DNA from 2 places in the Lysinibacillus sp. NPDC098008 genome. Region 1 is predicted to be linked to the other one. Evidence: riboswitches for the same ligand, from Rfam matches in the RefSeq annotation. Region 1 holds a riboswitch; the other holds the start of a gene.

What was found. Region 1 has a riboswitch for FMN ahead of ribD (bifunctional diaminohydroxyphosphoribosylaminopyrimidine deaminase/5-amino-6-(5-phosphoribosylamino)uracil reductase RibD). Riboswitches for the same ligand answer to the same signal wherever they lie in the genome.
Region 2: another riboswitch for FMN. It lies ahead of ACIQVU_RS04965 (ECF transporter S component); the one in region 1 lies ahead of ribD (bifunctional diaminohydroxyphosphoribosylaminopyrimidine deaminase/5-amino-6-(5-phosphoribosylamino)uracil reductase RibD).

What each region holds. Positions count from the first base shown of each region.
Region 1 is NZ_JBIWBA010000002.1:4,585-16,858, reverse strand. It holds gene ACIQVU_RS02485 (YjiH family protein) at 682-2,037, shown strand; gene ACIQVU_RS02480 (CAP domain-containing protein) at 2,164-3,090, shown strand; FMN riboswitch at 3,327-3,444, shown strand; FMN riboswitch at 3,528-3,645, shown strand; FMN riboswitch at 3,730-3,847, shown strand; gene ribD (bifunctional diaminohydroxyphosphoribosylaminopyrimidine deaminase/5-amino-6-(5-phosphoribosylamino)uracil reductase RibD) at 3,944-4,975, shown strand; gene ribE (riboflavin synthase) at 4,985-5,617, shown strand; gene ACIQVU_RS02465 (bifunctional 3,4-dihydroxy-2-butanone-4-phosphate synthase/GTP cyclohydrolase II) at 5,630-6,817, shown strand; gene ribH (6,7-dimethyl-8-ribityllumazine synthase) at 6,830-7,294, shown strand; gene ACIQVU_RS02455 (PQQ-dependent sugar dehydrogenase) at 7,744-8,817, shown strand; gene ACIQVU_RS02450 (hypothetical protein) at 8,954-9,649, opposite strand; gene ACIQVU_RS02445 (hypothetical protein) at 9,710-10,009, opposite strand; gene ACIQVU_RS02440 (hypothetical protein) at 10,012-10,320, opposite strand; gene ACIQVU_RS02435 (hypothetical protein) at 10,271-10,429, shown strand; gene ACIQVU_RS02430 (hypothetical protein) at 10,810-11,547, shown strand; gene ACIQVU_RS02425 (InlB B-repeat-containing protein) at 11,531-12,274, shown strand, end outside.
Region 2 is NZ_JBIWBA010000003.1:45,531-57,804, forward strand. It holds gene ACIQVU_RS04960 (RNA polymerase subunit sigma) at 1-980, shown strand, start outside; FMN riboswitch at 1,120-1,305, shown strand; gene ACIQVU_RS04965 (ECF transporter S component) at 1,523-2,110, shown strand; gene ACIQVU_RS04970 (sodium-dependent transporter) at 2,292-3,638, shown strand; gene ACIQVU_RS04975 (STAS domain-containing protein) at 3,691-4,077, opposite strand; gene ACIQVU_RS04980 (methyl-accepting chemotaxis protein) at 4,135-5,829, opposite strand; gene ACIQVU_RS04985 (ATP-binding protein) at 5,851-6,273, opposite strand; gene ACIQVU_RS04990 (SpoIIE family protein phosphatase) at 6,277-7,410, opposite strand; gene glnA (type I glutamate--ammonia ligase) at 7,789-9,123, shown strand; gene ACIQVU_RS05000 (sporulation protein Cse60) at 9,307-9,489, shown strand; gene ACIQVU_RS05005 (AraC family transcriptional regulator) at 9,621-10,487, shown strand; gene ACIQVU_RS05010 (LacI family DNA-binding transcriptional regulator) at 11,294-12,274, shown strand, end outside.

The sequences.
Region 1 (12,274 bases):
ATAGCTCGTATACAAGAGGATTATCAGTATATTGTAAACGAAGCGCCAGGCTCCCTTTTTGGTGAAAGAAAGAATCCTTTAACGAACTATTGTAGACCTAAAGTGACAATCAAAGAATTGGAGCAACCAATACGCTTGAGCAAAACATGCTGTTTTTATTATCACACCTCTGAAGAAGCGAATGACTTTTGTATCTCCTGCCCGAAAATAAAAATGCCAAGTTAACCCCATGAAGTATTTACAACTCCCCAAAGTGAATAGACGGTTCCGTTTATTCACTTTTCTTTTTCCCACTATCATTTCCGTTAAATATCATGAGAAATATGAATGCATAAATATGCATAAAAATGTGAGGTTGAACCGAGCTTATGTTAGCGTTTACAATAGTTCTACAAAGTAGATTTGTTATAAAAACATGAATGAAGTTAGTTTTTTTCTGGATTAAACATTAAACTTCAAAGTTTTTGTAAAAGTTTTATAATAGCGGGAGGAATGCTGTATTGAATGAAAAGGGATGATTGTAACCGATATTTTTTATCATAAACAAAGGGGGCATGTTTAGACAGTTTGTACCACATAGAAGGAATATGATAATAAAGTAGTTATTTTCCATATAATGTCGATTGTAATTGTTTAGCAAAAATTTGTACTAGTAAAACAAGAAATGAGGTTTTGTCAAAAATGAAAAAGTATGCTACTTCCACGTATTTTTATTTTATTATTCCATCTTTAATCGGTATATTTTTATTTATGACACCAGTTTTATCAGATGGTGTCTGGAAAGTACCAATAGCTATTTTAGCGAATCAATTTGCAGGTATAGTTGCACCTATAATAAGTTATTTCACTGTTATAATGTTCGCCATTTCTGCCATTGGAGCGCTTATTGCGAAATTTATTCCTCGTAGAAATGCTAAAGAGCCCAGTATTTTAGATACATTATTTTATGTGAATTGGTTTTGGACGATTGTACGCTGTCTTGGTTTAGTGTTTGCATCAATGGTCGTTTTTAATTTTGGGCCTGCTGCTATTAATAATGAAAATACAGGTGGCTTGCTAATGGACCCAAATGGTGGACTTGTGACGTTTTTATTTACCATATTTTTATTCGCAGGGTTCCTTCTACCTTTTTTAACAAATTTCGGACTGCTTGAGTTTTTCGGTACAATGATGGTTCGTATTATGCGACCTCTTTTTAAAAGCCCAGGACGTTCATCCATTGATGCCCTTACATCATGGGTTGGTGATGGAACAATTGGGGTATTAATGACAAGTAAGCAATATGAGATGGGGAACTACACAAAAAAAGAAGCGGCTATTATTGCAACAAGCTTCTCTGTTGTATCTATTACATTTTGTATTGTTGTATTGGAAACAGTAGGTTTAGCAAACTATTTTATCCCATACTATTTAACAGTTGTTCTTTGTGGTCTTGTGCTAGCCATTATTATGCCACGAATTTATCCACTTGCTCAGAAAGAAGATACTTATATTGATGGTACACCGGTAGACTATTCACGTGAGAAGTTACCAGAGGGCTATAGTGCTGCATCGCATGGTTTAGAACATGCACTTGCTGTTGCACAGGCAAATCGTGATCCACGCCAATTTGTAAAGGATGGCTCAAGAAATGTTATTGATTTATGGATTGGTGTTGCACCGATTGTTATGGCTTTTGGTACAACTGCCTTAATGCTAGCTGAGTTTACAAGTATTTTCTCTGTCTTAGGGAAACCATTTGAGCCGATTTTAACAGTGCTTGGTTTACCAGAGGCAGCAGAGGCAGCACAAACAATGGTTGTAGGTTTTGCAGATATGTTCCTACCTTCAATTTTAGGTGCAGGTATTGAGTCAGAAGTAACAAGATTTGTGATTGCGGTTGTTTCTGTATCACAGCTCATTTATATGTCAGAAGTAGGTGGTCTTATTTTAGGAACAAAAATTCCACTGAAATTTTTTGACCTAGTTATTTTATTTATATTACGTACATTGATTTCATTACCAATTGCAGCAGCGGTGGGGCACTTGCTATTTTAATAAAAATGATCAAGATATTACGATACCTTCCTTGTCTAATATATATATTCGACTATAGATTCATAGAAAATTAAATAGTAAAATTAGGGTAAGAATAACTATAAATGGACAAGGAGGGTGTTACTTATGCTAAAAAAATGGTTTGCTATATTTGCGATAGTGTTACTAATATTTCCTGTCTTAACGCCTATAACGCATGCTAGTGCAAGTGGGGATACAGCGGTTGCAGCGATAAAAAAGTCGGTAATTCAGAAAAAGCCATATAGAACATTTGCATCAGAATATGATATGGAATGGGAAATGGCATCTAAAAACTATCGGCAATTTTATTTAGTTGGTCGTAAAAATAATAAAATTGTTGGTGGCTATGATACACGTAAAGGTCAGTCTTTGTTTGGCATTAAAATTGGTGAATCAAGCACAACTGTGACGAAAAAATATGGTACACCAGTGGACGCTATTTTAAAGGGTATGACTAAGTATACGAAATCTTATAAAGATGCGTATGGTCAAACAACACACGGTACATATCTTATTGATGGTAAATATGTAACATTTTTCTATGATGTACATGCTAAAAATACGGTTCGTTCGATTTTATGGGTAACGAAGGAAATAGAACTATCGAAAAATGGCTTCTACGCACAAGCATCCCAAGCACGTCAAAAAAGCTTTGAGGAATTAACAGTACATTTGATGAATCAAGCACGTGTATCAGAAGGCATAGCTGCACTTTCCTACGCATCACAGTATAATCAGATTGGTCGTCTTCATAGCCTTGATATGGTTACTAATCAGTATTTTGATCATACAAATCTGAAAGGGCAAGAGCCTTGGGATCGTATGAAGGCTGGCGGTATAGAATATTCCTATGCGGGTGAAAATATTGCATATGGTCAATATAGTGCTATTTATGCACATGAAGCACTAATGAACTCATTAGGACATCGTCAAAATATTTTACAGGCTAAATTTACGCATGCATTTGTAGGTGTACAATTCTCAAATAAAAATATTCCATACTACACAATTGGATTTTATACACCTAGGTAAATAAAGCACTGAACTTATTGAAAAAAGAAAGGGCTGAGAAGGAAAGTGCCTTGTTCTCATTCAATAGTTCAGTGCTTTTTTATTCTGTATGAATCAGTATAGGATGAAGGAAACTTTCACTAATTGAAGGCTTACTTTGTAAAGTTTAGAGCAGCAATAACTTTTTAGCTATAAAGTATTTTTAGAAAATGGCTAGATTTTTTTAATGATTGCTGTATAATTAGACGCAATATGAATAGTACCTTCGGGGTCGGGTGCAAATCCCAATCGGCGGTAAAGCCCGCGAGCTTAAATAAGCAGGATTCGGTGAAATTCCGAGGCCGACAGTAATAGTCTGGATGAGAGAAGGTAGGCAAAAAAGCGACAGAGATGTGGCTTTATTTGATGATGCTTATTTTGACCCCGCAGTAGAATGTGAGGTCATTTTTAATTGAATAAAAGTCCTTCGGGGTCGGGTGCAAGTCCCAATCGGCGGTAAAGCCCGCGAGCTTAAATAAGCAGGATTCGGTGAGATTCCGAGGCCGACAGTAATAGTCTGGATGAGAGAAGGTAGGCAAAAAAGCGACAGAGATGTGGCTTTATTTGACAATGCCAAAAATGACCCCGCAGTAGAATGTAGGGTCATTTTTTAATTGAATAAAAGTCCTTCGGGGTCGGGTGCAAGTCCCAATCGGCGGTAAAGCCCGCGAGCTTAAATAAGCAGGATTCGGTGAAATTCCGAAGCCGACAGTAACAGTCTGGATGAGAGAAGGTAGGCAAAAAGCTAGCAATTATGCTGGTTTATTTAGTGATGCCTTTTCCGTAAAAGCCCCTTATTTTAAGGTGGCTTTTTATTTTTAAAGGAGGTGAGGAAATGAATGACAAACAAATTATGCAATTTGCTATAGATTTGGCGAAATCAGGAAGCAATCAAACCGCTCCCAATCCATTAGTGGGCTGTGTTATTACAAAAGATCAGGAGATTATAGGCTTTGGAGCACATCTTAAGGCAGGTGAGGCACATGCAGAAATCAATGCGTTAAAAATTGCAGGTGAGAAAGCGCAAGGGGCAACTGTGTATGTCACGCTTGAGCCTTGTAGCCATATTGGACAAACTGGTCCCTGTGTAGAGGCACTTATTCAAGCACAGGTAACACATGTTTTTATTGCCACGCTTGATCCGAATCCACTTGTTGCTGGACGAGGTGTCCAAAGGTTAGAGGAGGCAGGTATTACAGTAAGTGTGGGATTATGTGAGCATGAAGCAAGAGCATTAAATGAAGCATTTTTCTACTATATCTCACAGCGCTTACCCTATGTGACATTAAAGCAAGCTATTTCATTAGATGGCAAAATTACTGCTGAAAAGGGGAAGCAAACAGCCATTACAGGTCGACAAGTTCAAGAAGATGTTCATAATGCGCGTGCAGTGCATGATGCTATTTTAGTTGGCTCAAACACTGTTTGTATAGATGATCCAAGTTTAACAAATCGGTTAGGTACATCAATGAAGCAGCCGATTCGAGTTGTGATTGATCGAGAGGGGAAAGTTCCAAGTTCGGCGAAAGTATTGAATGACAATATAGCTCCAACATGGCTTTTTACAGCAAAGCCACGTTATTTTGCAGGAGTTCGTACATTTGTAATAGCAGATTGCTCCTTGCGCAATATTTTAAGAATACTGGCAGCTGAAGGCATTATGACAGTATATGTTGAAGCTGGCTGTCAAATGGCAGATGCCTTTTTACAGCAACGGCTTGTCCAAAAAATGATAGTGTATATCGCTCCGAAATTATTGGGCGCTGAGGCACTTTCAATGGCAACAGAGGCTTTAGCAGGAGCATTTACTTTTACTGAAGTTGAAAAAATAGGTGAGGATATTAAATTAACGCTAACAATGAAATGAGGTGAGCATTTGTTTACAGGAATTATTGAGGAGCTTGGGACGATTAAGCAAATGGCAAAAGGGCAAGAATCCATTGCTTTGACGATTGGTGTTCAAAAGATTACGCACGATTTAAAAATCGGCGATAGCATTGCTGTTAATGGCGTATGTTTAACGGTAACAAGCTTTACGAATATGCAATTTACAGCTGATGTAATGCCAGAAACAATACGTGCAACAGCCCTTTCACAATTACAAATAGGTGCTACGGTTAACATAGAGCGTGCGATGAGTGCCAATGGTCGATTTGGTGGACATTTTGTATCGGGACATATTGATGAAGTAGGCACGATTTTGCGTAAACGTCCGTTTGCCAATGCAGTTTATTTTGATATAAGAGTTTCTCAAGAGGCAAGTGCGTTATGCATACCCCGTGGCTCAATTGCAATTGATGGTATTAGTTTAACGATTTTTGGGTTACAAAAGGAGCTTGTGACAGTATCTATTATTCCTCATACAATCCATGAAACAACACTGGGCTTTAAGCGGGAAGGGGACCTTGTAAATATCGAAACAGATGTGCTAGGAAAGTATATTGCGAAACAGCTACAGGCAAAATCAACAACATTAACGGCAGAGTTTTTACAACAACATGGATTTTAAAGGTGGGATAGTATGTTTAACACAATTGAAGAAGCACTAGCTGACTTAAAGCAGGGAAAAGTAATTATTGTTGTCGATGATGAGAATCGCGAAAATGAAGGAGATTTTGTTGTATTAGCGGAATATGCAACACCAGAGGTTATTAATTTTATGGCTACATATGGAAAAGGGCTAATTTGTACCCCTGTTAGTACACAAATAGCGCAATTGCTAAAGCTAGCGCCAATGGTTCAGCATAATACTGATCATCATCAAACTGCCTTTACAGTAAGCATTGATCATATTGATACAACTACAGGGATTAGTGCATTTCAACGGGCATTAACGATTGAAAAAATGCTGGATGAACATGCACAGCCATTGCATTTTCGCCGCCCGGGGCATATTTTTCCATTAATTGCACAGGACAATGGCGTTCTTGCAAGACCTGGACATACAGAAGCAGCCGTTGATTTAGCCATGCTTTGTGGCAGTAAGCAAGCGGGTGTTATTTGCGAAATTATGAATGAGGACGGTACGATGGCTCGTCTACCGCAATTAAAAGAGCTTGCTCAACGCTTTCAAATGAAGCTTATAACAATTGAAAGCTTAATCCATTATCGCCTTGCAACAGAGCAAATTATCTCACGCGAAGCGAGCATTCAATTACCATCTCATTATGGTGACTTTACAATGATTGGCTACGCGAACGCTATTGATGCTAAGGAGCATGTTGCCATTATTAAAGGAGATTTACAGCATGTCACAGCACCACTTATTCGTATTCACTCAGAATGCTTAACAGGTGATGTTTTTGGCTCCAAACGCTGTGATTGCGGTGCGCAGCTACAAACAGCGCTTGCTACGATTGAGCAGGAAGGGGTAGGGGCAGTTCTTTATATGCGACAGGAAGGACGAGGTATAGGCTTATTCAATAAACTAAAAGCCTATGAATTACAGGAGCAAGGCTACGATACAGTAGAGGCAAATGAAATGCTTGGCTATGCGAGTGAGCTGCGTGATTACAGCTTATGTGCACAAATGCTAAAAGATTTAGGTGTCACATCTATTCGTTTAATGACGAACAATCCTGATAAAGTAGCACAGCTTGAACGATATGGTATTACAGTGGTGGAGCGTGTACCACTTATCGCTGGTTTAGTAGCAGAAAATGCTCATTATATGGATACAAAAAAAGAAAAAATGGCGCATTTATTATAGGAGGAATGAAGTATGGTTAAAACATTGGAAGCACAGCTGGTAGGTACTGGATTAACAATAGGGATTGTTGTTGGACGTTTTAATGAGTTTATTAATGATAAATTATTGGCAGGTGCCATTGATGGCTTAAAGCGTCACGGTGTAGAGGACGATGCTATTGAAGTTGCTTGGGTGCCGGGCGCATTTGAAGTGCCCTTTATAGCGAAAAAAATGGCAGAGTCTAAAAAATATGATGCTGTTATTGGGCTTGGTACGGTTATCCGTGGAGCAACAACACACTATGATTATGTATGTAATGAATCAGCAAAAGGTATTGCTAACGTAGGCTTACAAACAGGTGTACCAACGATTTTTGGCATTGTCACAACAGAAACGATTGAGCAAGCCATCGAGCGAGCTGGTACAAAGGCAGGCAATAAAGGCTATGATGCTGCTATTGCTGCTATTGAGATGGCAAATTTAACGAAAATGTTATAGCTATTAGCTCATAGTTTAGAGAGAAACCCCAGCTTCATGAATGGAGCTTCTCCTACCTATAGAAAAATACGCTCTTGTAAATTATAAAAAATGTTTGCTGAACTTGAAAACACAGCCTTTAGCATAAGGTTAAATGGTTGAAAGCAAAGCTCACTACTAATATTGCCTGATGCTCTTCTTCTGTAAGATTTGTTCATTGTCTTAATCATGTAGGCTACGATCAATGCAATGGATTAGCTGTAGCAGACATAGGCTCTTGCGTTGCCACTACAAGAATATAGCATATGGTCTGCTTTCTATGCTTATTTGCTATAGATATTTATTCGATATAGGTATTTGCTAACCTTACCATCCCATTCTATAATCGCCTTAAGAGAGGTTTGGTAGGATGATTGTAGCATTGATTTAGGATATAGTAGAAAAAATTGAAAAGCTTAGGGAGGATAACGATGAAAAAGACATTAGCACTCTACTTGCTGATAATCGCTTTACTCGTAGGTTGTTCTGCAAATACGCCACAAGCAAATGATACAGAAAAGGAGCAACAGCTATCTGATGAGAAGATAGAGGTGATTGCAGAAAATTTAGATGCACCTTGGTCCATTCATAAAATCGACAATACATTTTATCTAACAGAGAGATCAGGTAGTATTGTCAAAATAGAGGGAGAAAAAGTACAACGACAAAGTGTAAAGCTTGACAAAGAGCTATCAACAGCATCAGAGGCGGGGCTGCTTGGCTTTGTTGTAGCACCAGATTTTTTAACGTCCAATAAAGCGTATGCGTACTATACGTATGAAGATGCTGACGGTCAATTTAATCGCATTGTTACGTTACAGCTTGAGGATAATAGGTGGATAGAAGAAAGCGTGCTTGTAGATCAAATTCCAAGTGGTACTTATCATCATGGAGGAAGATTGAAAATAGGACCAGATGAAAAGCTTTATGCAACAACGGGAGATGCATCTAATCGCGATATTGCACAAAATCTTGCATCATTAGGTGGGAAAATTTTAAGAATGAATTTGGATGGAACCATTCCAAGTGATAATCCTATTCCAGAATCCTTTATTTATAGCTATGGACACCGCAACCCTCAAGGGCTTACTTGGTCAACAGATGAAACAATGTATGCAAGTGAACATGGAAACCAGGCGAATGATGAGGTTAATGTAATTCATGCGGGTCAAAATTACGGCTGGCCGATTATTGAAGGCAAGGAGGCACAAGAAAATTTAATTGCACCACTGTTTACTTCAGGAAGCGATACAACTTGGGCACCATCTGGTATGGCTTATTATAATGGTCATTTATATGTAGCGGCATTAAGAGGGACAGCCGTCCTACAATTTAATTTAGATACGAAAGAAATACATAAGGTCATCACGAACTTAGGTAGAATTCGGGATGTCTTGATTGAAGATGACTTTCTTTATTTTATTAGCAATAATTCGGATGGTCGGGGAAATCCACAAGAGCATGATGATAAGCTCTATCGTATTCCACTGTCTGCATTGGAGTAATAATAAGGCTGAGGCATCAAAATATTGCCCTAGCCACAGAGTAGCAGCAAGCTAAAATCTAAAAAAATTGGGTTTATAGCAACCTAATTTAAATATAATAGACAAAATCGAAAAAATCGACTTTGTCTATTATTTTTTATGCAGGATTTACCGAAACTTTACGCATACTGGCTGCAATAATAAGATACAGTAAGATGCTAAAAAGAAGTAGCCCGCTAATAAGTGTTGCAATGGATGATGCTGTTAGGAAGTCAAACAATGGGGAATACCACTCGAAAATCACCATTAAAATCGGAATAAACGCAAGCAAGCCAAGAAAACTATAGCCGCCTAATATCCCTAAACGATAAAACACAACATTTAAAAGAAGACCAGAGCTAAGGCAGAATAATAGTAAAACAGTATCCAAAGCCATCATTTGTAAAAATGAAGGGGATGTACCAAAAAATAAAATTGGATGGATAATAAGTACATCTTTGACATGTAATAAGCTTGAAACGTAAGAAATAATTTTATGTGCACAAGCAATGATAAACACACCTATAAGGCTCCAGCTAATAAAAAATAGTCCAATATTCAACATATATTGCTGGCGGCTAACATCAAGCTTTAAAAAATAAGGTAAAGTTTTATTTAAAAACTTAGCTGCCATTGAACTATAGAAAATATAGACGGGAATGGATATCGTCATAGCAAATGTTACATATTGACCAAAAAATGCATCTATAAAAAATGCCAATAGTATAATGGAACATAAAATGCCCCAAAAAATAATAATATTTTTCTTATAGCTTTGAATGAGAATATAAAAGCTACCCTTTAATGTTGTCATTTTCCTGACCTCGCCTTCTGTTTACTTAAATACACCAGCATATCTTGTAGAGAAACCGATTCAAGCTTGACATTTTGTATGGACAATTGCAACCATTTCTTGCATAAACATATGTTGATGGATAATGGCTAATTCACCAATGGCCGCTACAACATCAGTAGCATTAACCTTAACCGCAACAATATGCTGATACCATTCATCAGCCGTTTTTTGAAGTAATAGCTGCCCTTCTTGTAAAATAAAAAATTCCTCAAATAATTCACTAGCTTCGTCAGTTAAATGTGTCGATAAAATATATAATCGTGGATTATCAATTTGCTGGTCGATTAGCAAATCATAAAACATACTACGTGCTGCCACATCTAAGCCAATATAGGGCTAATGGCTGCATTGCTTGCAAAGCCTGTAATAATGCCAAGTGCAGATACCATACCCTTTGATAGGCTCCGCACTTTATCCTTTGGATTTAGCGCAAATGCTTGCAGCAATTCATGTGCAAGCTCCTCATCCCATTTTGGATAGAAAAAGCTGTTTGCCTTTAATGCTTGCGCAATGGTCATATCTTCTTGAAAGTTGCCGCTCTCAGCGATAAAGTAAATATCACGTAAAGTAGAAGGGGCGTTGAAAACATTGTCCCCATTGACTAAAATTGTGCCGTTTGTTGGGGCAATAAGTCCTGCTAAAAGATTTAAAAAGGTCGTTTTACCAGCGCCATTCGGAGCATGTACATATAGACAACCGTTTGAAACCCTTGATATACAAGGCTTTATAGAAATCTAAAGACAATTAAACACATCTATAATCACACATAAAGTGTCATTTGAACGGTATGTTACCGACAGATGGCGTTTTTAAGTGGTCATTTTCTTTGACCAAACAAAATGAATAGACGTAGATTGTTCTGAGAAACCATGAATTGGAAGCACAAATAATAGAATGGGTGACTGACTATTTCGTTTTGCCTGACACAGAGATAACGAACTTTCCGTTTTTCCTTTTTAATAGCTACCCTACTATTTTATTTTGAGAACAGTCTTATATGTATTGAGCTAAGTTAATCAACCTTTTTTAGATTAATTTTTATTGTTTAACCTAATTTTAACCTTCGCTCTGTATAATTTATCCACGTAAAACAAAATCAATGGAAAGGAACCATGCACATGCAACGAAAAACCAAACAACCCCTTGCTTTTCTAGCAATAATGGTCTTATTCATGCAAATGCTATTTGGTAGTCTACCAGTAATGGCGATAGATGAGAATAATACAATAAGCTCTATCGTCACACAAATACCTACGACCTCCGCAGATAGTGCAGCCATCACACAACAGACAACGACAGCGGATAGTGCGGTGATTTATGTGAAACAAGGAGCAAGTGGAGATGGTACAAGCTGGGCAAATGCCTTTGGCGATTTACAGTCAGCACTTGACGAAGCATCCACTAAATTAACAGCAGGAGCAACAACTGTACAAATTTGGCTGGCACAAGGGACGTATATACCATCGGAAAAAGTTGGTGGAACAACAGACCGTTATAATACCTTCCAAATGCAAAATAATGTTGCGATTTACGGGGGCTTTAATGGCACAGAAACCACTGTTACAGAACGAGATTGGAAGAATCATAAAACGATGTTAAGTGGGGATATTGATAATACCCCAACGGATAATACAGGAAATGCTTATCGTGTCTTTTATCATCCATCTGGCTTGAATTTAAATGATACGGCGATTTTAGATGGTGTAACCATTACAGGAGGAAATGCGGATCATCCAGATACTCCAGAAAGGAATGGGGGCGGTATGTACAATGCTAATAGTAGCCCTTCACTTACGAATGTGATATTCAGTAGCAATACCGCATCTTATTATGGAGGGCATGTACAATACTTATAGTAGCCCCTCTCTCACAAATGTGATGTTCAGTAGCAATGCCGCATTATCTTATGGAGGTGGCATGTATAATGCTAATAGTAACCCTTCTCTCACGAATGTGACGTTTAGTAACAATACCGTATCTTCTGTCCTCAGCGGTGGCGGGGGCATGTACAATGCTAATAGTAGCCCCTCTCTCACGAATGTGATGTTCAGTAGCAATACCGCATCTTATAGCGTAGGTGGGGGCATGTACAATGTTAATAGTAGCCCCTCTCTCACAAATGTGACGTTTGATCGCAATGCCGCAGCTTTTGGAGGGGGCATGTACAATTCCTATAGTAGTAGCCCCACCCTAACAAACGTCACAATGATTGGCAATAAAGGCACAAACGCTATTTATGGCGGCAGTGCAAACAGTAAAATTCACAATAGTATTATCGTAGGTAATGCTGGCAACCCAGCACTTGCTAACTATAGTGGTACGATTGAAAATAGCTTATTGGATGTAGAAGAAAATGGGCAGGTGCTAGCCAAATTTCATCAGTCAACAACGGATATACAACCTGATACGTACACACCAGACGCTATTTTCATTGACCCAAATCAGCAAGATTATCAACTACGAGCAGGGTCGCCCGCGATTAATAAAGGAAACAATGCGCTCAATACACAATCGACTGACCTTTTAGGCAACCCACGTAGGCAAGGTAGCTTCATCGATTTAGGCGCGTATGAATCGGAATTC
Region 2 (12,274 bases), on a different contig from region 1:
GCAATGTCGCAACGACACAGTATGCAGATAGTAACGCTGTAGAAGAAAGTGCTGCAAATGCAAAAGATGCCTCTACGCAAAATGATGTGCTCGAATCCAATGTTGTAAAGGAGCATGAGCGCTTTTTATCCTTACGTACATCTGTCTATGAGGATGATCTTACAGATGCTGTCGCTTTCCGTATTGGCTTGGCAGGACGTGACGCAGAAAGTGTTCCAATGACCTATGTAATTCCAAATGAGCGTGTAGCAACTGATTTTGAAGGAGAAAAGCCTTCTACCCTACAAATGTATGAAAAATACGCTCCTCAAATTGATGAGGAAGCGAAAGGCTTTACAGACTATCATCCTTATAAAGGCAAGCTTAAGGAAGAAGAGGATAAGCTTGTCCATGTAGTACCAAAGGAAAATAATTATGATGTGGCATCAGCTACTGTCAATGAATATAAAGGTACTTTGGAAGATACATTCTCCGATTCTGAATATAAGGAAGTTGAGGTTCAAAATGAAGATGGGACACCTTATGAGTTTTCCCAAGAAGGTGAACCAAGCTTGGCGATGTCCTTAACAACTGAAAAACATTATAATTATTATTTATATAAGGATGAAAATGGAGGCGAATATTTATCGCCCGATTTCCGCCAAACATTCCCAACAGTGACAGAGGCATTATTACAAATGAAAAATAAAAATAATGATGTCTATACGCCTGCGATCCCTGAAAACATTACTTATACTGTCAAAGAGGAAGCAGAGGGTGTCATTGTTACATTCGATACACCACTTGATTTAACAGCAATGGAAGCAGTTCGTGCTACACAATTAATTGAGGCAATGACGTTAACTGCTGCTAGCTTTAATCAACAGCTACGTTTGGATAATGTTATCCAGGAAAGCTGGGAGGGGTTCGATTTAACAAATTATTTGCCAAAGCCTGTAGGACCAAATAAACAGTATATGGAAGAAGAGTCAAAGAAATAAAATAAGTGTGGAGTATCCTTCTACAATGGAGGGTGCTCTATTTTTTAATACATACAAATTTAATAGGATTTTTTTGAGCAGAACTATTTACTTTTTCCTAATAATTATTTATAGTAAAGTTGTAATACAAAATAATATGATTCATCTTCGGGGCAGGGTGAAAATCCCGACCGGCGGTAATAGAGTAGTAAACCGTTAATATTTTTTATTAACTTGAGTGGTTTATGTGAAGCTCTTCAGCCCGCGACCTGTGCAAATGTTTTGCATGGCTGACTTGGTGTAATTCCAAGGCCGACAGTTAAAGTCTGGATGGGAGAAGATGGAGGTACGATCGTCATTCATTGTTATTTAACTATGGTCGAGCGCTTTTTTAGCATGCTTTTCTTAAAAGTGTTCAAAAATAGTTAATATTGACGTTTATTAGTCATGCCTTTCTCCCTTATGCTTCCGCTGCATAAGGGTTTTTTCATGCGAACAATGAAGGCGCAGATCGTCACCTTTCTTCTTGCGAGATTGAATCAGCAAAGAGGAGAGAGTTTTCTATGAAGAAAAACATTAAACTTCAATCGTTTATTACGATTGGCATGCTGAGCAGTATTTCATTTTTATTAATGCTATTTAATTTTCCAATTCCGCCATTCCCAGCCTTTTTGGAAGTGGACTTTAGTGACATGCCTGCATTATTAGCAGCGATCACAATGGGACCAGTAGCTGGAATTTTAGTAGAGTTATTTAAAAATGTGTTAGATTGGATTTTCTCAGGTACGCCAACTGGTGTTCCAGTAGGACATATTGCTAACTTTGCAACAGGTATTTTATTTATTTTACCGGTCAGCTTTATTTTTAATCGCTTTAAATCTATGCTAGGGTTAATTGGCGGTTTAGCAACTGGAACAGTTGTAATGGCAGTAGGAATGAGCTTCTTAAACTATGCTGTATTTTTACCAATGTACACATATTTCTTAGGAATGGAACCAGTTGTTGGTGATTCACTTTATAAAATGATTATCGCTGGAATTTTGCCATTTAATATTGTCAAAGGTATTTTATTAACAGCTATTATGGCATTATTATTTACAACAATGCGTAAATGGATTGATCGCCAGCGTTCAATGTATATAACAAAATAAAGAAAATAAGCCTCGGGTATATGATATGCCTGAGGTTTTTTTAATTGGTGGATAGAATAGAAAAAGTGCAGGATAGAATCCCAAAAGTGACGGATAGAGCTAGCTCAAAGGCAAACTAGGCGCGTCTGTTATTTTCATGTAAAATAAAAGGGAGTTTAGCATGTTTGAGGAGATTGAAGAGATGAGTGAAAAAAAGGGACAATGGTCTAGTAAGTTAGGGTTTATTTTAGCGTCAGCGGGTGCGGCAATTGGCTTAGGAGCGATTTGGAAGCTGCCATATGTAATGGGACAAAGTGGGGGAGGCGCATTTTTTCTAATCTTTGTGCTATTTACATTGTTAATTGGCTTACCGATGTTACTATCTGAGTATATTTTAGGGCGTGGCACACAGTCAGAGGCAGTAACCGCCTATAAAAAGATTACGCCAACAAAGCCAGGGTGGGCTTGGATTGGCCGTATGGGCGTGCTCGGCTGTTTTTTACTATTAACGTTCTATAGTGTTGTTGGAGGTTGGATTTTTATTTATAGTGGGCTTGGCATCACTGGCGCTGTTATTGACCCTGCAACTGATCCAACTGAACTATTTGGTAAGATTATTGGAACGCCTTGGATTACATTAGTAGGTCTGGCGTTATTTACGCTAGCAAATGTGCTTGTTATTTCGTTAGGCGTACAAAATGGTATTGAGAAAGCGAATAAATGGATGATGCCATTGTTATTTATGATGTTTATTGTGCTTGTTGTACGCGCAGTGACATTAGATGGTGCATTGGAGGGCATTAAATTCTTTTTATGGCCCGATTTCTCGAATATTACAGGAAGGGCATTGTTAGAGGCGCTAGGGCAATCATTTTTTGGCTTAGCCGTTGGGTTTTCTTGCCTTGTTACATATAGCTCCTATTTAAAAAAGGATGTAAGTCTTCCGAATTCAGCGGGGTCTGTGGTGGTACTAACAGTGCTTGTATCATTTTTAGCGGGCTTAGCGATTTTCCCTGTTGTCTTTGCCTTTGATTTAGAGCCTGCAGCAGGACCGGGTCTATTATTTATGGTGCTGCCAACAGCATTTGGTCAAATGCCATTTGGCGAAGTGTTTTTAGCGATGTTTTTATTACTATTTTTATTTGCCACATTAACGTCTTCATTTAGCTTATATGAAATTATTGTAGCGGCATTTATAGAAAATAGTCAGAAATCGCGTCCTTTATTAACCATTTTACTTGGTAGCATCGTATTTTTAGCAGCGATTCCAGCAGCGCTTTCTTCTAGTGTGTTAGCGAATATAACAATCTTTGAGAAAAGTATTTTTGATGTCACTGATTTTTTAGTATCAAATTTAATGCTACCATTAGGGAATTTCTTAATTGCCATTTTTATTGCCCATATTGTGGAGAAAGAGTTTGTGAGAAAAGAATTGCTGATGGGTAGCCAAATGGGACAAGGCTATTATGTGACATACCGTGTATTAATGCTAGTGGTAGTACCAATTGTGATTCTAGTTGTGTTTATTAATATGCTTTTGCAATACTAAAGAAAATAGGGTGTATTCCTCATTTGGTAGGAATACACCCTATATGGGGCGTTTAATAGTCGTTAAGTGAAAGTTCACCTAACCAATCTTCTCTAATCATTTTTCGTGCCTGCTCCTCGCTTTTTGCAATCGGGAATACTTTATCGACTTGTGATATGGCGAACAGGTTGCGAATGAAATCATCGACAACAATAATGGCGATTTTCTTTTCTTTTACAGATACTTTCTTAGCAAAATTTACAATCATACCAAAGCCAGTGCTATCGATATTTGTTACTTTTTGCATATCGATAATGTACCCATGCTTAGTATTCAAATTAAGCGCTTGAAGCTCTTTTTTTATGTCCTCAATCATTCCGTACTCTAAATCACCAGTAAACGCAATCAAAATATAATCAGTCTTTGTGTCAATATCCATCGCAATTTTCTTCTGATTCATCCTCTAGCGCCTCCATTTTCTTTTTCTTCAAACTTTGAGCTAGTAAGCTCTAAAGACTTAAAATTTAAATTTATTGACCTCATGTTGTAGTTTATCAGCAATTGATGATAATTCATCTGAGTTTTGTGTAATTTCTGCAACGGTTGCATATTGTTCTTCAGATGTAGCAGCAATTTCCTCTGTGGCTGCTGCGGAATCCTCGATAATACGAGAAATATCTTGGATTGCTTGTTGTACGCTTAAGGAGTTGTCGTTTACATTTGTAAATGCGACTTTCATTTGTTCAACGCCTTCTTCGGTTTCAACAACCTTCTCTACAATTTCTTTTAAAGCACTGCCGCCCTTATTAATAATTGTTACTTGCTCCTCTACAGCTAGGAGATTGCTTTCCATTGTTCTTACTGTAACAGATGTTTCAGCTTGAATATCGTTAATAAGATTTGTAATTTGCCCTGCAGCTATACTGGATTGCTCCGCTAGTTGTCGTACCTCCGATGCAACAACAGCAAAGCCTTTCCCTTGTTCACCTGCACGTGCAGCTTCGATAGCTGCATTTAGTGCTAGTAGATTTGTTTGTTCTGCAATACCTGTAATAACAGTGATGATACCACCGATTTCTTCAGAGCGTTTCCCTAGCTTTTGAATGGAATCAGTTGCATAGGATACCGTTTGTGTTACATCATTCAAATGTTTAATAGCTTCATTGATGGCTTCTTCTCCTTTGCGGGCGATATGGGTTGATTCAATCGCACTATTTAAAGTAACTTCTGCCTGCTGTAAGCTATTTGCTACTTCCTCAAGTGTTTTCTGCATCATTGATACGATACGCTCCGCTTGGTCAGATTGAGTCGTTGTACCAACTGCAATATCATTCATTGTCAGCGCAATTTGGTTAGAAGCCTCGCTTGTTTGATGTGATGATTCTGCCAATGAGTGTGAGGAATGAGCAATTTGATTGGCGCTACTAGCTACAATTGATATTGTTTCGGTTAATTGCGTTTTCATATCGTTAAAGGCATGTGCTAAATCAGCGATTTCATCTTTCCCTTTAGGGTTTAATAATTTTACATCTAAATTTAGCTTTGCTAGTTCTTTAGCATTCATACTTAGAATATTAATAGGGTTAATAATTTGCTTTTGTAAAAACCAACTAATACCACCAATCATAAGAATAGCAATTACTAAGGAAGCTACTACATTTTCAAGTGCGGATTTTGTGGCAATGCTTATATAAGGAGCGGTAGGGACGGCGGTTGCCCATACACCAATAACTTCTCCTTGACGATCTAAAATAGGGTCATAGGCTGCTTGATGTAAGCTTCCTAAAACAGTGGCTGAGCCGATAAATCGCTTTTTCTCCCCTAATACAACTGTCGCAACTTCATCGGATACCTTTGTATTTAATGCGCGTTGACCATTTTCGGTGATATTTGTACTAATGCGTGTATCATGCTGAAAAATGGATACAGCATTTCCGTTTGTTAACTTGCCAACCTGCTCGGTTATTTCAAAATTTTCCACCATATTGATGTCGCCTTTATAGAGCTGATTATTTTGGATGGACCATTCTCCTGGATACTTAGCGTCTAAATATTCATAGCTTAGCTGAATATCTGATAACAGCTTTGTATTGGCACTTTCTAACAGATTGTTTTTAGCAATATAAAAATTTATACCTGCTAAAAGGGCAGTAAGTAATAAAATACAGCTAAATATAAGCAAATTTATTTTTTTTCGAATAGACATTTTCATAAAAGCACCCCCAAGTTTACGTTACAACAGAATCTTTTTTGACACTCCAACTAAAAACTTTGTTTCAGAAATATGTTCAAACCAAAGGTGATCCACCATGTTTTTGACAAAAAATAAACCACGACCACGATCAGAATAATCAAGCTCGTTTAAATCAAATTGTAAAATATTGTCCCATTCATTTTCAGCAATTCCTTTTGCCTCATCCATGACTGTTATGATAATTTCTTCGTGAGATTGGATTACATGTACCTGAATCTCCTTTTTTGAGCATTCATCTATTTTTTTCATAGCTTCAACAGCATTTATTACTAATTCATGTACAACAAAGCGCAATTCTCGTTTATAAGGTAGATTGTATACATTTGTGTAATTTTCCATCACTTGATCAATAAAGGCTATGGCATGTGCATCTGGATTTACATTGAGTGTGAATTCCATCATCAATCACCTACCCTGTAATGTAATTGTTATTGAAACTACTGTAATATCATCGCTGTAATCATTATCGAATAAATTGTATTTTTGAGAAAACTTTTGTAATGCATAGCCATTCTCCTGTGAAGCGTACATATAGAAAAAGTCCATATCAATGGATTTTTGCTCGTTTACAGTTAGTAACCCATCCGTATAAAGAATAATACGATGCCAGCCTGATAAAGGTATTGTTTTTTTATTTATTTGAATAGTAGGGAATAATCCGAGGATAGGTGTATTCGCTGGAAGGAATACTGTTTCTCCATATTTTCCAAATAAAAAACCAGAAGGATGAGCAGCGTTCACATAGTGTAAAGTTCCATTTTTAGTATCTATAAGTATGTAGATGGCTGTCATTAAAAATCGGTCCATATCTTCATCAGAAAATAGTTCGTAAATTTGGCGGTTAAGTTCCCGAATCACCATTACTGGATCAATTAATTTGGTAATAATCCCTTTTAATAAAGATCGAATAGACATTGTTACGAGAGATGCAGCGATACCATGCCCCATTGCATCGTATAAAAGAACAGCGGTTAAATGATCATTAATCTTAAACCAACAGTACATATCACCGCCTAATGTATTAGATGTTACATAAAGCCCATCGATCTGAATTTGCTCAAGATTTAATGGAGGTGATAACGCATTTTTTTGGAATTTTTTTGCGATAAATAAGTCCTTTTGAATAATGCTTTCCTGTTCTTTTCGAAGCCTAGTTTCTCGCTGATATTTTAAGGCTACTTGAATGCGAGTCTTAAATTGAGTGAAGTCAAATGGCTTTAAAATAAAATCGAAAATACCAGCTTCAAATACCCTATCAATTGTCACGGTTTTTTCATAAGTAGTGGATAGAAGGATAGGGACATCCACCCAATTTTTTAATGCGTGAATATACTGACAAATTTCCTCGCAATTTTTAAGCGTCATTTTAGCATCGAGTATGATTAATTCCAACTCTTCCTTTAAAGAGGAATCAAATAAATAATTCATTGCTGCTTCTGGTGTGGAAAAGCAATGTATATCTTGAATGTCGATGCGATGAAAATATTTTTGCAGACGCAATACATCATTACTCACGCTGCCAATAATTAATACTGACATGTCTACTAAGTTCACCGCCTTATGTATCTTTCAAGAAGATTTCTAGGAACCTTATTTAATAATTTCTAACTATAAGTATATACGCCATATTTACTGATATAATGCGTAAAACAAAAATTCTAATTCGCTATAAATTTACCAATAAATATAACATTATACAAGACTTTTGTGGTAGAAAGTCAAAGTTAATGGCTAGGAATTTTTTTCATTGTGTAATAATTTCCTAAAAAACAATTAATCGTAAAAAGGCATGAATCATTTCGAAAAATAGAATGTAAGGAAACATTACATAGGTATTGCTTAATATATCTTTTTCATGTAATTTAGAAGCAGTTACAAAACAAATGTTAACTAAAATTACATTGGAGTGGTGAAGAAATGAAGCATTATACAAGAGAAGATATTATACGCCAAGTAAAGGAAGAAAATGTGAAGTTTATTCGCCTACAATTTACGGATATATTAGGAACAATAAAAAATGTAGAGATTCCTGTTAGTCAATTAGAAAAAGCATTAGACAATAAAGTGATGTTTGATGGTTCCTCCATTGAAGGCTTTGTACGCATTGAGGAATCGGATATGTATTTAAAGCCTGACTTCGATACATTCGTTATTTTTCCGTGGACAGCAGAGAAGGGCAAGGTAGCCCGTTTTATTTGTGATATTGCTCGACCAGATGGTACACCTTTTGAGGGTGACCCACGCTCTAATCTAAAGCGTGTTTTAAAGGAAATGGAGGAATTGGGTTTTTCCTCCTTTAACTTAGGGCCAGAGCCAGAGTTTTTTCTATTTAAGGTGGACGATAAAGGGCATCCAACACTTGAATTAAATGATAGTGGTGGTTATTTTGATTTAGCGCCAACTGACCTTGGTGAAAATTGTCGCCGTGATATTGTGCTGGAGCTAGAGGAAATGGGCTTTGAAATTGAGGCTTCCCATCATGAGGTAGCACCTGGTCAGCATGAGATTGATTTTAAATATGCAAGCGCCATTGAGGCATGTGATAATATCCAAACGTTTAAGCTTGTTGTCAAAACAATCGCTGCACAACATGGGCTACATGCAACATTTATGCCAAAGCCATTGTTTGGCGTTAATGGCTCAGGCATGCATTTTAACCTTTCTTTATTTGAAGGAGATAAAAATGCCTTCTACGATGAACATGCAGAGCTACAGCTAAGCCAAACAGCACGTAGCTTTATTGCAGGCATTATGAGGCATGTACATGGTTTTACAGCAATCACGAACCCACTTGTCAATTCTTATAAACGTCTAGTGCCTGGCTATGAGGCTCCTTGCTATGTAGCGTGGTCTGCTCAAAACCGTTCACCACTTATTCGTATTCCAGCAGCACGCGGATTATCCACACGCGTTGAATTACGTTCAGTTGACCCAGCGGCAAACCCTTATTTAGCAATGGCAGTTATTTTAGCAGCCGGGCTTGATGGAATACGAAAAGACTTAACACCACCAGCAGCAGTTGATCGTAATATTTATAAAATGTCACGAGATGAACGTGAGCTAAATGGTATTGAAAGCTTGCCATCCTCATTAGAAAATGCGCTCATTGAATTAGAGATGGATACTACAGTGCGTGAGGCATTAGGGGATCATATTTTAGAAAAATTTACAACGGCTAAAGAAATCGAATGGAATAAATATCGCACACGTGTTCATGGCTGGGAGCGCGAGGAATATTTATCAATGTACTAAAGAAGCCTGTGTAAGCATAATAAAAATCACTTCAGATTAATTTTGAAGTGGTTTTTTATCTTGGTTCAGCAAATTCTTTTTGTATCGAAAGCATTAGCAACAGATGCAATCACGCTGGGGTGTAGTTAATTGTGTGACAATAATCTTCTTCTACTCTATTATTAGGAAAGAGGAGCGTGGACAATGACGCAAATGACTCAAGTTGTGACAATCCAAAACAATGATATTGTGCAATTTGAACAGGATATTAATCGAGCGTTGATAGATTTAACTGACTTTTTTATTATTGATATTAAATACAACACACTTTATATAGGCGAGCAAACCATTATTCATTCAGCACTTATTATTTATAGCGAGCCTTAATCTACAAAGACCTAGCATCCCAAAAAACAGTTTCCCATCACAAAATCTTCCCCGATACTGTCCAACGATAGCATAAAAAGACAGGATAAGTAACTTGTATTATTTTAAGCTATAAGCAAGGAGTGAGAGCAATGAGTTGGATTGAGTCGATTCAAAAAGCCATTAATTTTATCGAGCAGCATTTATTAGAAGACATTACGATTGAGCAGATTGCGCGTGAGGTGAATGCCTCTGTCTTTCATTTTCAACGAACATTTGCCATTTTAACGGATATGTCGATTGCAGAGTATATACGACGAAGAAGATTAACATTAGCTGCACAGGAATTAATAAATACAGAGCATAAAATAATCGATCTCGCCTACAAATATGGCTACGAAACTCCTGAAGCTTTTACAAAAGCGTTTCGCAAGCAGCATTATGTAACGCCTAGTGAAGCAAGAAAAGGGCAAGGACCATTACAATCATACAATCGCCTGGTGATTCAGGTAAGCTTGAAAGGAGTAGAACCAATGAAGTATAAAATCGTAGAAAAAGAGAAGTTTCAGATTGTTGGTGTGAAAAGAACGTACAATTGCCAAGATGGTGAGAATACAAGAGAAATTCCACTGTTTTGGCAAGAGGTCAATCAAAATGGCCTCGACCAGCAGCTTTTCCAATTAAATAATGGTAATATCCATGGAGTGCTAGGTGTTTGTGTACCAAATACAAGCCAAGGGCAAAAAGGCTTTATTGATTACTGGATTGCTACAGATCATGTAGGGGATGCAAAGGAGGGGCTTCTTACAATGGAAGTACCTGCCTCTAAATGGGTCATCTTTGAGGTGCATGGCCCTATGCCAGATGCGATGCAAAATACATGGAAGCAAATTTATTCAGAGTGGTTCCCATCCAATCCATACGAGCCAGCAGGAACAGCAGAGCTTGAGGTTTATCCTCAGGAGGATGCCTATAGCCCTGATGCCTACTCAGAAATTTGGATTCCGATTAAATACTAAAATAAGTATAATGAAGACATCTTTTATAAATACTATAAACAGTCCCCAAAATATAATCTGTTGGAATTGAAGAAATGGGAGAGTATTATATATAATCGTCTAAAATAAAATGTGATGAGTGGTCCACGAAATAACGCTGGGTGTCTTGAGGTAAAATGACATGGTTTAATGTTACCTGTTATTTTAATATAGTTTGGGATTGTTACTCACTTATTTAATATAGTGGCTCAGGCAATGTCTTGGGCTTTTTTGTATTTATATTTCAATACGTTGAGAGATATTTAATGACTTTATTAAACCTAGATTAGGTAGTTATGCTAGATATGAAACTGAAGTTATATTAGATTACCATCAATAATACTTAGAGATTTTGTATTCTAAAGATATAAAATTTTAATGTTAAAGCTTTAAGGAAGAAAGAGCTTGGGGTAAAGGGGTAAGCAAGTATTTGTATTAAAAGATTATATTTAATTATTGGAAAATTTTAATAACGTATTGCGTGTTTGAAAAACGGGGATTATAATACTAAACAAAGAAAGCGCTTTATTAAAGAAAGAAAGTTCTAAAGTTAGAGTTTATAAGCATATTTAGTTATTATTATTTTTCTGAGTATTCATATAAAAAGCAAATTGATTATATCCAAGAATGGGTATAAACGAAACAATAAGTTTAATATCATGTTCAACATTCAACTACTATTATAAAAGTATTTGAAAATGCCTATAAGTCATTGCATAATAATTCTAAAGGAATTTATTTATAATTTGAAATCCTTAGATACTATAACATTGACGGAGAGAGTGTAAATGAAAGTAACAATCTATGATGTAGCGAAAGAGGCGAAGGTTTCCATTGCTACTGTTTCGAAGGTAATTAATGAAACAGGGCGAATTAGTGATAAAACAAGAAAAAGAGTGAAGAAAGTAATTGAAGAATTAGGATATAGTCCAAATATTTTAGCTTCAGCGTTAATGGGGAAGCAAACTAAAACAATAGGTTTGTTAATTCCAGACTTAGCTAATCCCTTTTTTTCCGAGTTGGCGAGAAGTATAGAAGATTACGGTCAACTGATGGATTATAATTTTGTTATTTGTAATACTGATTATAATTTTGAGAAAGAAAATAAATATGTAACTTTGTTAAAGCAAAAAAGCGTAGATGGATTTATATTAGCTTCAGGCTTTGAAAATTTAGAACGTGTCGAAGAGTTAATGAAAGAAGAAGTTCCAGTGGTTATGGTAGCCCGTGATCTTCCTATATTTTCTGTAAATGCTGTAGCATTAGATGATTTTAGGGGTGGGTATTTAGCTGCAAGTCACTTAATTGAGTTGGGTCATACTAATATTGGAATCATTGCAAGAGATTTATGGAGCAATCGCGAGCGTTTAAGAGGTTTTCATCAAGCACTCCAAGAAAATCAATTAAAGTTACATCCAAAATTTGATTTTATTACAGAAACAGATAGCATTGAAGCCGGAAAAATAATGACTGGATATTATTTAGAGGATGATAATCGGCCAACTGCTATTTTTGCTTGTAATGATTTACTGGCAGCAGGCGTTGTTAAAAAGGCTAAAGAATTAGGAATTGTTGTACCAGATGATTTATCAGTCATTGGTTTTGATAATACTTCTATTGCTACTATTATTGAACCACCGTTAACAACAATCGCACAGCCTATTGAGAGTATGGGGCGTGAAGTGATGAACTTAATGGTGTCAATTATTAAGGGAGAAAAGAACGAGTGTAGTAGAATAATGCTTTTACCAACATTGGTGAAACGTCAA